Regions from separate parts of the Streptomyces sp. NPDC058307 genome, predicted to be linked through region 1. Evidence: riboswitches for the same ligand, from Rfam matches in the RefSeq annotation. Region 1 holds a riboswitch; the other holds the start of a gene.
The links. A riboswitch is a leader RNA that binds a small molecule or an ion and turns the genes downstream of it on or off. The one in region 1 is predicted to bind glycine.
Positions count from the first base shown of each region.

Region 1 (7,213 bases):
TGCCGAGCAGCGGAGGGGCGACGTCCATGGCGTCCGAGGAGATCGGCTATCGCGGTCCTACGGCCTGCGCGGCGGCCGGCATCACCTACCGGCAACTGGACTACTGGGCGCGCACCGGGCTCGTGGAGCCGAGCGTGCGGCCCGCCCACGGGTCGGGGACGCAGCGGCTCTACAGCTTCCGGGACGTCGTCGTCCTGAAGATCGTCAAGCGATTTCTGGACACCGGTGTGTCGCTGCAGAACATCCGCACCACGGTCCAGCACCTGCGTGAGCGCGGTTTCCAGGACCTGGAGCGCATGACGCTCATGAGCGACGGTGCCACGGTCTACGAGTGCACCTCGCCCGACGAGGTCCACGCGCTGCTCCAAGGCGGCCAGGGGGTCTTCGGGATCGCCGTGGGCGTCGTGTGGCGGGATGTCGAGAGCGCCCTGTCGCAGCTGCACGGGGAGCGCGTCGACACCGGAGAGACGCTCATCGGACACAACCCGGCGGACGAGCTGGCCAGACGCCGCAACCGAGCGGTCTGACGCCTGCCCCGATCGCCTCGGCGGGGCATTGTCAGTGGCGTAGGGCAGCATCGGACATGTGAGAAAAGCGCCCACGATCCTGCATCTCGACATGGACGCCTTCTACGCCTCGGCGGAGCAGGCGTCCAAGCCGAGCCTGCGCGGGAAGGCCGTCGTCGTGGGAGGGCTGGGGCCGCGCGGTGTGGTGGCCACCGCGTCCTACGAGGCCCGGGTGTTCGGGGTGCACTCGGCGATGCCCATGGCCCAGGCAAGACGCCTCGCGCCGAACGCCGCGTATCTCGTGCCGCGCTTCGGGCTCTACAAGGCGATCAGCGAGCAGGTGATGGCGCTCCTGCGGGAGCTGTCGCCGCTGGTGGAGCCACTGAGCCTGGACGAGGCGTTCGTGGATCTGGAGGCCGCTGGAGCGGCTTGGGACGAGGCGTCGGCGCGACTGGTCGGGGCGAAGCTGCGGGCCGACATACGGACCGGCACGGGGCTCACGGGGTCGGTGGGGCTGGCCGCGTCCAAGATGCTCGCGAAGATCGCCTCCGAGCAGGCCAAGCCGGACGGCTTGGTGGTGATCGAGCCGGGCACCGAGCGGGCGCTGCTCGGACCGATGTCGGTACGGACCCTGCCCGGGGTGGGGCCGGCGACCGGGGACCACCTGCGGCGGGCCGGGATCCATACCGTCGACGAGATCGTCGAGGCGGGTGAGGACGAGCTCGTACGGCTGCTCGGGAAGGCGCACGGGCACGGGCTGTACGCCATGGCGCTGGCGCGGGACGAGCGGTCCGTGGTGGCGGAGCGGGAGACGAAGTCGGTGTCGGTGGAGGACACGTACGACGTGGACATCCATGACCGGGTCCGGGTGGGCCTTGAGGTGCAGCGGTTGGCGGACCGGTGTGTCCGCAGGTTGCGGGAGGCGCGGTTGTCGGGGCGGACCATCGTGTTGAAGGTGCGGCGGTACGACTTCTCGACGCTGACGCGGTCCGAGACCTTGCGGGGGCCCACGGATGATCCCGCGGTGGTGAAGGAGGCCGCTCTGCGGTTGCTGGAGGGAGTCGACTCGACGGGGGGTGTGCGACTGCTGGGGGTGGGGGTTTCCGGGCTTGCCGACTTCACCCAGGAGGATCTGTTCGCCCAGGCCGCGGGGGAGAGAGTGGATCATCACGCCGTCGAGGAGGTGGGTGATGAGGTCCCGGTGGAGGAGCGGGACGTGGTCGTCGAGCGGCGGTGGGTGGCCGGGCATGACGTGCGGCACGCCGAGTACGGGCATGGGTGGGTGCAGGGCAGTGGGCTGGGGCGGGTGACCGTGCGGTTCGAGACGCCGACGGATTCCGAGCCGGGGCGGGTGCGGACGTTTCCTGTCGACGATCCTCGGCTGGAGTCGGCCGAGCCGTTGCCGTTGGTCGAGGTGATGAGTTCCCCTAGGGCGGTCGGGGGGCCCGGGGCGGGCGCCTGACGGGGCTCGCGCGGGCGGCCGCTGAGGGGACGGGTCGGTGCATGCACAGCGTAGGGGTGCTGGTGGCGCCGGGATCGAAGAGGTCAGGCCTCCACGTCCCCCGTGCCCGCCAGCTTGCCGAAGTTCCGGTCCGGGAACGGGGGCGGGGCCGCCGCGTCGAGGCCGTAGTGGTGGTAGAGCTGGAGTTCCTGCTCGGGCGAGAGGTGGCGGCCCACGCCGAAGTCCGGGGCGTCCTTGATGAGGGTGCGGTCGAAGGGGACGTGCAGGGTGCCGTCGACCAGTTCGCTCGGCTCCAGGGGGACGAAGGCGTCCCGGGAGAAGAGGCCGGTGCGTATGGCAGCCCACTCCGGTACGCCCGTGGCGTCGTCGAGGTAGACCTCGTCGACGGTGCCGATCTTGGTGCCGTTGCGGTCGAACGCCTTGCGGCCGATCAGGTTGCGCGGATCGATGTCGGTCTGCACGGGTCCTCCACTGGTCGCACCTCATCCGAAGCGGTCGTAAGCACTACGAAAGAGCACATCGGGGTGTGCGGCCACTCGAAGACTCGTGCGGCGGCCTCGCTGGTAGGCTTGCCAGCGGCTGCTGATCCCGTGCGGGAGAGTCCTCCGGACACCATCGGAGGCGCCGAAGGAGCAAATCCTCCCCGGAATCTCTCAGGCTCACGTACCGCACGGACGAGGTCACTCTGGAAAGCAGGGCGGGTGTCGACGGCTTCCGCTCTCACCGACGGGGAAAGCCGGCGGCCTTCGGGCGGCCGGTGAAGCTCTCAGGTCGAGATGACAGAGGGGGAGGCCGTCGGGGTACCCGTGCCGGGGTACCCCTCGAAGGTCGCGTCAGACCAGGAGGCCTCCGCAATGACCGCCCACCGCATTCCGCTCTCCGAGCTCGAACAGGGCATCCCCTTCGAGCAGCGTCACATCGGCCCTGATCACGAGGCTTGCGCCAAGATGCTCGCGCAGGTCGGCTACGGCTCGCTGGACGAGCTCACCGCGGCCGCGGTGCCGGATGTGATCAAGAACGCCGATGCGCTGGAACTGCCCGGTGCGCGCACCGAGGCCGAGGTGCTGGCCGAGCTGCGGTCGCTGGCCGACCGGAACCAGGTGCTCGACTCCATGATCGGGCTCGGGTACTACGGCACCTTCACTCCGCCCGTCATCCTGCGCAACGTCATGGAGAACCCGGCCTGGTACACGGCCTACACGCCGTATCAGCCCGAGATCTCGCAGGGACGGCTCGAGGCTCTTCTCAACTTCCAGACCATGGTCGCCGACCTCACCGGGCTGCCCACCTCCGGTGCCTCGCTGCTCGACGAGGGGACCGCGGCGGCCGAGGCCATGGCACTGTCCCGCCGGATGGGGAAGAACAAGAAGGGCCTCTTCCTCGTCGACGCCGACGCGCTGCCGCAGACCATCGCCGTGATCCAGACCCGCGCCGAGCCGACCGGTCTGGAGGTCGTGGTAGCCGACCTCAGCGACGGGATCCCGGCCGAGGTCGCCGGGCGTGAGATCAACGGGGTGCTCGTCCAGTACCCCGGCGCCTCCGGGGCCGTACGGGACATCAAGCCGCTCATCGACCAGGCTCACGAGCTCGGCGCGCTCGTGACCGTGGCCGCCGATCTGCTCGCGTTGACCCTGCTGAAGTCGCCGGGCGAGCTCGGGGCGGACATCGCGGTCGGGACCACGCAGCGGTTCGGTGTGCCGATGGGATTCGGCGGACCGCACGCCGGATACATGGCCGTGCAGGAGAAGTTCGCCAGGAGCCTGCCCGGGCGGCTCGTGGGCGTGTCCGTGGACGCCGACGGCAACAAGGCCTACCGGCTCGCGCTGCAGACGCGTGAGCAGCACATCCGGCGGGAGAAGGCGACCAGCAACATCTGCACCGCGCAGGTGCTGCTCGCGGTCATGGCCGGGATGTACGGCGTCTATCACGGGCCCGACGGGCTGAAGGGCATCGCGCGGCGGACGCACCGCTACGCGAACATCCTCGCCGCGGGGCTGACGGCCGGCGGGGTCGAGGTCGTGCACGGGTCCTACTTCGACACGCTGACCGTGCGGGTGCCCGCGAAGGCCGCCGAGGTCGTCGCCGCGGCCCGGCGCAACGGCGTCAACCTCCACCTCGTCGACGCCGACCATGTGTCCATCGCATGTGACGAGACCACCGCGCGGGCCCAGGTGAGCGCCGTGTGGAACGCCTTCGGGGTCGAGGCCGACATCGAGGCGCTGGACGCGGCGACCGAGGAGGCGCTGCCGGACGCGCTGCTGCGCGGCGACGCCTTCCTCACCCACCCCGTCTTCCACCAGCACCGCTCCGAGACCGCGATGCTGCGCTACCTGCGCCGCCTGGCCGACCGGGACTACGCGCTCGACCGGGGCATGATCCCGCTGGGCTCCTGCACCATGAAGCTCAACGCGACCACGGAGATGGAGCCGGTCACCTGGCCCGAGTTCGGCCAGCTGCACCCCTTCGCTCCCGCCGAGCAGGCGCAGGGCTACCTCACCCTCATCCGCGAGCTGGAGGAACAGCTCGCCGAGGTCACCGGGTACGACAAGGTGTCGCTGCAGCCCAACGCGGGGTCGCAGGGCGAGCTGGCCGGGCTGCTCGCCGTACGCGGGTACCACCGGGCCAACGGTGACGAGCAGCGGACCGTGTGTCTGATCCCGTCCTCCGCGCACGGGACCAATGCCGCCAGCGCCGTGATGGCGGGCATGAAGGTCGTCGTCGTCAAGACCGCCGAGGACGGTGAGATCGACGTCGAGGACCTGCGGGCCAAGATCGAGCAGTACCGCGACGAGCTCTCGGTGCTGATGATCACGTACCCCTCGACGCACGGGGTGTTCGAGGAACACGTCGCCGACATCTGCGCCCAGGTGCACGAGGCGGGCGGGCAGGTGTACGTCGACGGGGCCAACCTCAACGCCCTGGTGGGGCTGGCCAAGCCGGGGCACTTCGGCGGTGACGTCTCCCACCTGAACCTGCACAAGACCTTCTGCATCCCGCACGGGGGCGGCGGTCCGGGCGTCGGCCCGGTCGGCGTACGGGCGCACCTGGCGCCGTATCTGCCGAACCACCCCATGCAGCCCGCGGCCGGTCCGGAGACGGGCGTCGGGCCCGTCTCGGCCGCGCCCTGGGGGTCCGCGGGCATTCTGCCGATCTCGTGGGCGTACGTCCGGCTCATGGGAGGTGAGGGGCTCAAGCGGGCCACGCAGGTGGCGGTCCTGTCCGCCAACTACATCGCCAAGCGTCTCGAGCCGCACTACCCCGTGCTCTACACCGGCCCCGGCGGGCTGGTCGCGCACGAGTGCATCGTCGACCTGCGGCCGCTGACCAAGGCGACCGGGGTGAGCGTCGACGACGTGGCCAAGCGGCTCATCGACTACGGCTTCCACGCGCCGACCATGTCGTTCCCGGTGGCCGGGACGCTGATGATCGAGCCGACCGAGTCCGAGGACCTGACCGAGCTCGACCGGTTCTGTGAGGCGATGATCGCCATCCGCGGGGAGATCGAGAAGGTCGGCACCAGGGAGTGGGCCGCCGACGACAATCCGCTGTGCAACGCCCCGCACACCGCCGGTGCGCTGGGCGGGGAGTGGGAGCACGCGTACACGCGCGAGGAGGCCGTGTTCCCGGCCGGGGTGTCGGTCGCGGACAAGTACTGGCCGCCGGTGCGGCGGATCGACCAGGCCTTCGGTGACCGCAACCTGGTGTGTTCGTGCCCGCCGCTGGACGCGTACGAGGACTGACGTCAGAGAGTGAGGCCCCCGCTTCGGCGGGGCCCTTTTCCGTTACGCCGTCGCCAGTGACACCTCGGTCGACTTGACGAGGGCGACCACGGGGGTGCCGACGGCCAGGGCGAGGTCGGTCGCGGCGTCCGCGGTGATCGCGGAGGTGAGTTCGCCGCCCTCGACGGCGATCTTCACGGTGGCCATGGCGGCGCCGGTGGCCACGGCGGTGACCGTGCCCGGCAACTGGTTGCGGATGGACAGGCCCCGGACGGGGGCGGCGGCGAGGGAGACCTCCGTCGACTTCACCAGGGCGTGCACGGAAGAGCCCTGGGTGAGGCCGAGATCCTCCACGGCGTCGAGGGTGATCGCGGCCGTGAGGTCCTGGCCGCCGTCGAGGCGGATCTTGACCGTCGCCATGGCCTCGCCCTGGGTGACGGTGGTGACGGTGCCGGGGAGCTGGTTGCGGATGCTCAGGGTCATGGCATCAACTTAGGGCCGTACGCGGCTCATGTCCGGTATGTGCGGGTCAGCCGGTGTGGACGCGAGGTCGGCGGGCGCGGTCGGGTTCCGCCTCGCGCAGGACCTCCCGGGTGACGGGGGCGACCTCGCCCTGGCCGAAGAGGAAGAAGCGCAGGAACTGGTGGAAGGGGCTGCCCTCGGTCCACTCGAAGTAGATGTGCGGGGTGCAGCCGGTGATGTCGCGGACATGCAGGAGGAGGGCGGCCAGGGCGTTCGGGATGGAGGAGGACTCCAGGGTCAGGACGCGGTAGCGGCCGTGCATGACCTCGCCGCGGACGGTGAGGCCCGCCTCGAACTCGGAGGGGTCCAGGACGGTGACCTCGACGAAGACGAAGTCCTCGCCGGGGATGTCGTTGTCGGCGCGGATCTGCTCGACCTTTTCGCGGTATTCGGCCTGGTCGCGCTGGTCGGGATCGTTGGCGATGAAGCGGATCTTGCGGCTGGCGATGTCCCGGATGAAACGTTCCGCCATGGCGTCCAGCCGCACGCTCGTCACGCGCAGCTCGAAGGCGCGGGCCAGCCGGGAGAGCAGGGAGACGAGGATGATGCCGGCGATGAAGCAGGCGCCGATCTTGACGCCGTCGGGGCGTTCGATGACGTTCGCGACGGTGACGTAGAGGAAGACCGCCGAGATGACCGCGAAGCCGATCGTCCAGCCCCGCTGGCCGGCCTTGCGGGCCGCGATGGTCACCGCGATCGCGGCGGAGCTGATGAGGACCAGGACGCCGGTGGCGTAGGCACCGCCTTGGGCGTCGACGTCGGCGTCGAAGATCCAGGTGACCAGGAAGCCGATGAGGGTGAAGACGATGACCATGGGGCGTACGGCGCGGGCCCAGTGCGGGGCCATGCCGTAGCGGGGCAGATAGCGGGGCATCAGGTTGAGCAGGCCGGCCATCGCGGAGGCGCCGGCGAACCACAGGATGGCGATGGTCGAGATGTCGTAGACCGTGCCGAAGACACCACCCAGGTAGTTGTGCGCGAGGTACGCGAGGGCACGGCCGTTG
Region 1 covers NZ_JBHVYZ010000050.1:8,268-15,480, forward strand. Annotated here, with positions in the region: gene ACFVYN_RS29680 (MerR family transcriptional regulator) at 1-527, shown strand, start outside; gene ACFVYN_RS29685 (DNA polymerase IV) at 586-1,968, shown strand; gene ACFVYN_RS29690 (PRC-barrel domain-containing protein) at 2,052-2,429, opposite strand; glycine riboswitch at 2,552-2,647, shown strand; gene gcvP (aminomethyl-transferring glycine dehydrogenase) at 2,823-5,708, shown strand; gene ACFVYN_RS29700 (molybdopterin-binding protein) at 5,751-6,170, opposite strand; gene ACFVYN_RS29705 (amino acid transporter) at 6,217-7,213, opposite strand, start outside.

Region 2 (7,213 bases), on a different contig from region 1:
CCGTCTCCTTGTACTTCACGCTCATGTCGGCCCCGGTCTCCTTCATCGTCTTGATGACCTTGTCCAGGGACACCTTGTGCGAGCCGTCGCCCCGCAGCGCCATCTTCGCCGCCGTGACCGCCTTCACCGCGGCCATGCCGTTGCGCTCGATGCAGGGGATCTGGACCAGGCCGCCGACCGGGTCGCAGGTCAGGCCCAGGTTGTGCTCCATGCCGATCTCGGCGGCGTTCTCGACCTGTTCGGGGGAGCCGCCGAGGACCTCGGCGAGGGCACCCGCGGCCATCGAGCAGGCCGAGCCGACCTCGCCCTGGCAGCCGACCTCGGCGCCGGAGATGGACGCGTTCTCCTTGAAGAGCATGCCGATCGCGCCGGCGGCGAGCATGAAGCGGACGACACCCTCGTCGTCGGCGCCGGGCACGAAGTTCATGTAGTAGTGGAGCACCGCGGGGATGATGCCGGCCGCGCCGTTGGTCGGGGCGGTCACCACCCGGCCGCCCGCCGCGTTCTCCTCGTTCACCGCCATCGCGTACAGCGTGATCCACTCCATGGAGTGCGCCAACGGGTCGCCCTCGGCGCGCAGTTGGCGTGCGGTGACGGCGGCCCTGCGGCGCACCTTGAGGCCGCCCGGCAGGATGCCCTCACGGGACATGCCCCGGGACACACACGCCCGCATGACCTCCCAGATCTCCAGCAGCCCGGCCCGGATCTCGTCCTCGGTGCGCCAGGCCCGCTCGTTCTCCAGCATCAGGGCGGAGATCGACAGACCGGTCTCCTTCGCCAGCCGCAGCAGCTCGTCGCCGGTGCGGAAGGGGTACTTCAGGACCGTGTCGTCCAGCTTGATCCGGTCCGCGCCCATGGCGTCCTCGTCGACGACGAAACCGCCGCCCACCGAGTAGTACGTCTTCGACATGAGCTCGGCGCCCGAGGCGTCGTACGCCCACACCGTCATGCCGTTCGCGTGGTACGGGAGGGCCTTGCGGCGGTGCAGCACCAGGTCGTCGTCGAAGGAGAACGGGATCTCGCGCTCGCCGAGCAGGTTCAGGACACCGGCGGCCTTGATCTCCGCCACCCGGTCGTCCGCGCCCTCCACGTCCACCGTGCGCGGGGAGGCCCCCTCCAGGCCGAGCAGCACCGCCTTCGGGGTGCCGTGACCGTGGCCGGTCGCGCCCAGGGAGCCGTAGAGCTCGCAGCGCACCGAGGCGACGGAGGGCAGCAGCTCCTCGTTGCGCAGGCGGCGGGCGAACATGCGGGCCGCGCGCATCGGGCCGACCGTGTGGGAGCTGGACGGGCCGATGCCGATCGAGAACAGGTCGAAGACCGAGATGGCCACGGGCACTCCTTCACAAAGGGTGGGGGCACACGTCGTCGGGTGCCCCCACCGTGGAACTACTTGTTCAGACCGGCGTACAGCGGGTGCTTGTCGGCAAGGGCCTTCACCCGGGCCTTGAGCGACTCCACGTCGTACGACGGCTTCAGCGCCGACGCGATGACGTCCGCGACCTCGGCGAAGTCCTCGGCCGTGAAGCCGCGGGTGGCCAGGGCGGGCGTGCCGATCCGCAGCCCCGACGTCACCATCGGCGGGCGCGGGTCGTTCGGGACGGCGTTGCGGTTGACCGTGATGCCGACCTCGTGGAGACGGTCCTCGGCCTGCCGGCCGTCCAGCTCGGACTCGCGCAGGTCGACGAGGATGAGGTGGACGTCGGTGCCGCCGGAGAGCACGTCGATCCCGGCCTCCCGGGCGTCGTCGGCCGTCAGACGCTCGGCGAGGATGCGCGCACCGTCCACCGTACGCCGCTGGCGCTCCTTGAACTCCTCCGAGGCGGCGACCTTGAAGGACACCGCCTTCGCCGCGATCACATGCTCCAGGGGGCCGCCCTGGAAGCCCGGGAAGACGGAGGAGTTCAGCTTCTTCGCGAACTCCTTCTTCGCGAGGATGATCCCGCCGCGCGGTCCGCCGAGCGTCTTGTGGGTGGTGGAGGTGACCACGTCCGCGTACTCGACGGGGTTCGGGTGCAGCCCGGCCGCGACCAGGCCGGCGAAGTGGGCCATGTCGACCCACAGGTACGCCTCGACCTCGTCGGCGATCCGGCGGAACTCCGCGAAGTCCAGCTGCCGCGGGTACGCCGACCAGCCCGCGATGATCACCTTGGGCCGGTGCTCCTTGGCCAGCTTCTCCAGCTCGGCCATGTCGACGAGGCCCGACTCGTCCACGTGGTAGGCGACGACGTTGAACTGCTTGCCGGAGAAGTTCAGCCGCATGCCGTGGGTCAGGTGACCGCCGTGCGCCAGGTCCAGACCCAGGATCGTGTCACCGGGCTGGGCCAGCGCGAACAGGGCGGCCTGGTTCGCGGAGGCACCGGAGTGGGGCTGGACGTTGGCGTACTCGGCGCCGAACAGCTCCTTGACCCGGTCGATCGCGATCTGCTCGGCCACGTCGACGTGCTCGCAGCCGCCGTAGTAGCGGCGGCCCGGGTAGCCCTCGGCGTACTTGTTGGTGAGGACCGAGCCCTGCGCCTCCATGACCGCGAGCGGAGCGAAGTTCTCCGAGGCGATCATCTCGAGGGTGGACTGCTGACGGTCCAGCTCGGCGTCGACCGCGGCGGCGATCTCCGGGTCGAGCTCGTGCAGGGGCGTGTTCAGTGCGGACATCGGGTGCGGACTCCTCAGCCGGCGGAAAAGGCGGTGTACTCGTCGGCGGAGAGCAGGTCGGCCGGCTCCTCCGAGACGCGTACCTTGAACAGCCAGCCGCCCTCGAAGGGGGCGGAGTTCACCAGTGCCGGGTCGCTGACGACGTCCTCGTTGACCTCGGTGACCTCACCGGAGACGGGGGAGTACAGGTCGCTGACCGACTTGGTCGACTCCAGCTCGCCGCAGGTCTCGCCCGCGGTCACCGTGTCACCGACCTCCGGGAGCTGGACGAAGACGACATCGCCGAGCGCGTTGGCCGCGTGCTCCGTGATGCCGACCGTCGAGACGCCGTCCTCGGCGCCCGACAGCCACTCGTGCTCCTTGCTGTAGCGCAGCTGCTGGGGGTTGCTCATGGCCTGAATTCTCCTGTACGCGGGGGAGTGCTGGTGAAGGGGGGACTGCTGAAGGCGTGCGTGAGCAGCGACTGTGTGCCCAGCATCACCTACGGCGGCTGTTTCTGGCGCTTAGGGCCGGCGCCTACTTCTGGCGCTTGTAGAACGGCAGCGCCACGACCTCGTACGGCTCGTGGCTGCCCCGGATGTCCACACCGACACCCGTCGTGCCGGGCGTCGCGTGCGCGGCGTCGACGTACGCCATCGCGATCGGCCTGCCCAGCGTCGGCGAGGGGGCCCCGGAGGTGACCTCGCCGATCACCTCGCCGCCCGCGACGACCGCGTACCCGGCACGCGGGACGCGGCGCCCCTCGGCGACGAGTCCGACGAGGACGCGCGGCGGGTTCTCGGCGGCGCGGGAGGCGGCTGCCTCGAGCGCCTCGCGCCCCACGAAGTCCCCGTCCTTCTCGAACTTCACGACCCGCCCGAGCCCGGCGTCGAAGGGTGTCAGCTCCCGCGAGAGCTCGTGCCCGTACAGCGGCATGCCCGCTTCCAGGCGCAGGGTGTCCCGGCAGGACAGCCCGCAGGGAGTCAGACCGACGCCTTCGCCGGCCTTCGTCAGGGCCTGCCACACCGTCTCGGCATCCGACGGCGCCACGAACAGCTCGAAGCCGTCCTCGCCGGTGTACCCGGTGCGCGCGATCAGCGCCGGGACCCCGGCGACCGTGCCCGGCAGACCGGCGTAGTACTTGAGGCCGTCGAGGTCCGCGTCGGTCAGGGACGCGAGGATCCCCGGCGACTCGGGCCCCTGTACGGCGATCAGCGCGTACGCGTCCCGGTCGTCGCGCACCTCCGCGTCGAAGCCGGCCGCGCGCTCGGTCAGCGCGTCCAGCACGACCTGGGCGTTGGAGGCGTTGGCGACCACCAGGTACTCGGTCTCGCCGAGCCGGTAGACGATCAGGTCGTCGAGGATGCCGCCGTCGGCCTGGCAGATCATCGTGTAGCGGGCCCGGCCGACACCGACCGAGGCGATGTTGCCGACCAGGGCGAAGTTCAGCAGCCCGGCCGCCTGCGGCCCGGTCACGGTGATCTCGCCCATGTGGGAGAGGTCGAAGAGCCCGGCTTTCGTGCGTACCGCGGTGTGCTCGTCGCGCTCGGAGCCGTACCGCAGGGGCATGTCCCAGCCGGCGAAGTCGGTCATCGTCGCACCGAGCGAGCGGTGCAGGGCGTCGAGCGCGGTGAGACGGAGTTCAGAACTGCTCATCGGACGGTCGTCTCCAAGGATCCCAGGACATGGGTGTGACGGGCGAGGTATTCCTCCCCATCTGTCATCGGAACCTGAGAGGTTCGCCCCGACCACAAGTGGCCGGCGGCTTGCACCGTGGGTGGGGCCGCCTTCGAGTCGGCGGCCCGCTTTTCAGATGTGCCTCGCCCGCGCGGTAACGGGGCCTGAGAGATTCAAGGGAGGGACTTGCTCCTTCGGCGCCCGGGTACACGTACCCCGGGACTCTCCCGCGCGGATTCAAGCGGCCGGTATGCAGTTGGCGCGGACATCATTGCACGCATCGGACGCCCACGGCAGGGCCGCCCCGACCCCTCCCTTCTGTAACCGGCTTGTGGCGGTACGCGTACAGAAACCCGGGAGATCATCCATTACCTTCTCTTTACGCTCGGTGGGGAGGGAGACCCCGACCCCGGAGGAGGACGATGACGGTGAACAGGCCCACGGCGTACGCGTCGACCTCGGGACTCGCGCTGCCCGAGCAGCCCGCGGCCCCGGCGGTCGAGACCCTCGGCGCCCGCCCGGTCGTCCGTGACCTGCGCGACCGCGCGGGCCACAGCCCGCACGCCCTGCTCTTCGGCCCTGGGGATGTCGTCGTCATCACCGGCCTGCCCGGCAGCGGCAAGTCCACGCTGATGAGGCGTGCGGTCAGCGGGATCCGGATCGACTCCCAGGACACCCGCGACCGCTGGGACGGCCGGCTGGCCCGCTTACTCCCGTACGCCGTCTACCGCCCCCTGGTCCGGCTCGCGCACTACGCCGCACTGCGCCGCGCCCTGCGCTCCGGCGAGGGGGTTGTGGTGCACGACTGCGGGACGCAGGCGTGGGTGCGGGGCTGGCTGGCCCGCGAGGCGCGGCGCCGGGGCGGCACCCTGCACCTGCTGCTGCTCGACGTCACGGCGGACACCGCGCTCGAGGGCCAGCGCGAGCGCGGCCGGGGGGTCTCGCGGTACGCCTTCCTGCGGCACCGGGGGGCGGCCGCCCGGCTGATCCGCTCCGTGGCGCGCGGCGACCTGCCCCAGGGCTGCGGTTCGGCGGTGCTGATCGACCGGGACGCGGCGGACGTGCTGCGACGGATCGGGTTCACGGGCTGAGACGGGCGGGTTTCCCGGGCCGGGCCACCTTCGTGCCGTACCCGCTAGCCTTTCAGCCACATCAACAGCGGTTCACAGCAGGCGGTCACACAGATGGACTTCCCGGCGGATCTTCCCGCGGACTTTCCAGGGCAGGCGCACCCGCACCACCATCCGCACGGCGGATGGCCCGGCAACGAACTGGAGGAGGTGCTCTCGGCCTCCCTCGGCATGCCCTCGGCGAGCGCCCGGATCATCGAGGTGCTCGGCCGCAGCTTCGTCTGGATCCCCCTGCCGAACGGCGGCGGCCCGCACAGCGGCCCCCTCGACCTGCCCACCCTGGAGATCCAGGGCCAGGCGTTCGTCCCGGTCTTCAGCTCCGAGGAGCAGTTCCGCCAGGTCGTCGGCAGCCATCTGTCGTACACCATCGCCCCGGCGGTCGAGTTCGCCCGCGGTCTGCCCCCGCAGGTGGGCGTCGCGGTGAACCCCGACGGCGTGGTCGGCGTCCCCCTTCCGCCCGCCGCCGTCGCCGAGCTGTGCCGGGTGGGCCGCACCCCGCTGGACGGGCCCAACACCGGCGGCCGGGTCAAGCTGTACGAGCCGGACTGGCAGGACGACCCGGTCGACTTCCTGGCAGCCGCGTCCGCCGAGTTCGCGGCCACGGGCGTGGTCCTGACGGCCCGTCGCTGCCTGGCCGCCATCGAGACCGCCGAGCCGGTCATGTTCGTTGGCGTGGAACTCTCCCAGTGGGAGGGCGACCTGCGCACCCTGCCGATGGACGCCCTCGGCCGGGCCCTGGGGCGGACCCCGGTGCGCTGGCCGGTCAACCTGGTCCTGCTCGACGTGGCGGACGACCCGGTGGGCCACTGGATGCGCGAACGCGTACGGCCCTTCTACCTGCACGGCAACTAGACCTGCCGTCAGGGGCGTCCCACGCGCCCCGCACCGCCGACGGTCGACGAGCCCCGGCCCGGTAGGCGCTTAAGCTGTTCCCATACCTGGGGCAACCTTTGAAGAAGGGGCGGCACAACGTGAGCGGCGCCAGCGGAACCGGCACCACGACCGGCCAGGTCGAGCACATGCTGCGCCAGGTGACGCCCGGGCGCTACGACGCCTACGAGGCATTGCTCAAGGCACTCGCGTCCCCCGGCTCCGGCCAGATCTGGATGCTCCTGTGGCACGGCCAGTCCGGCTCCCCGGACGCCCAGTACGCGAACATGGAGGTCGACGGCTACGGCTACGCCCCCTGTGTGACCTCGGCCCAGGAGCTGAGCGCCAGCGGCTGGAACCGTTCGTACGAAGTGGTCGACGGCATCGACGTGGCCCGCACGCTCTACCCCGACCACTACGGCCTCTGGCTCAACCCGCACGCCCCCGGCGGCGGGGTCGGCATCCCCTGGCTCGACCTGCGCCGCATCGCGACCGGCCTGGAGCGCCAGCCCGCGGGGCCGCTGAGGCTCTCGGAACCCGGCATCGAGATCCCCCAGTTCTACGCCCTGCTCGTGCAGAACGCCCACCGCACCCCGGCGGTCCGCTCGCTGCGCCGCGCCTGGGTGCAGCCGGCGCTCGGGGCGCCGTATCTCGCGATCGGTCTGGACGTGTACGACACCAGCCCCTCGGCCGTGGACTCGGTGCGCGCGATGATGCAGCAGTCCATCGGCGCCGTCCCGGACGGGCTGCCGGTGTCTACCGTGGCGATGTCCGACGAGTACGACCCGGTGGCGCTGTGGATGCGCGCCGGGGCCCGGCCGTTCTACGACCGTGAGGCCCACGGATCCCCCGGTCAGGCACCGGGCGCCGGGTACGGCTACCCGCCGGAGTCGGGCCGGTACTGACCG
Region 2 covers NZ_JBHVYZ010000067.1:6,669-13,881, reverse strand. Annotated here, with positions in the region: gene ACFVYN_RS34005 (L-serine ammonia-lyase) at 1-1,330, opposite strand, end outside; gene glyA (serine hydroxymethyltransferase) at 1,387-2,649, opposite strand; gene gcvH (glycine cleavage system protein GcvH) at 2,664-3,041, opposite strand; gene gcvT (glycine cleavage system aminomethyltransferase GcvT) at 3,166-4,284, opposite strand; glycine riboswitch at 4,448-4,545, opposite strand; gene ACFVYN_RS33985 (AAA family ATPase) at 4,728-5,396, shown strand; gene ACFVYN_RS33980 (enhanced serine sensitivity protein SseB) at 5,490-6,287, shown strand; gene ACFVYN_RS33975 (enhanced serine sensitivity protein SseB C-terminal domain-containing protein) at 6,455-7,210, shown strand.
Region 2: it holds a riboswitch for glycine, as region 1 does, so the genes downstream of both, gcvT (glycine cleavage system aminomethyltransferase GcvT) here and gcvP (aminomethyl-transferring glycine dehydrogenase) in region 1, are expected to answer to the same signal.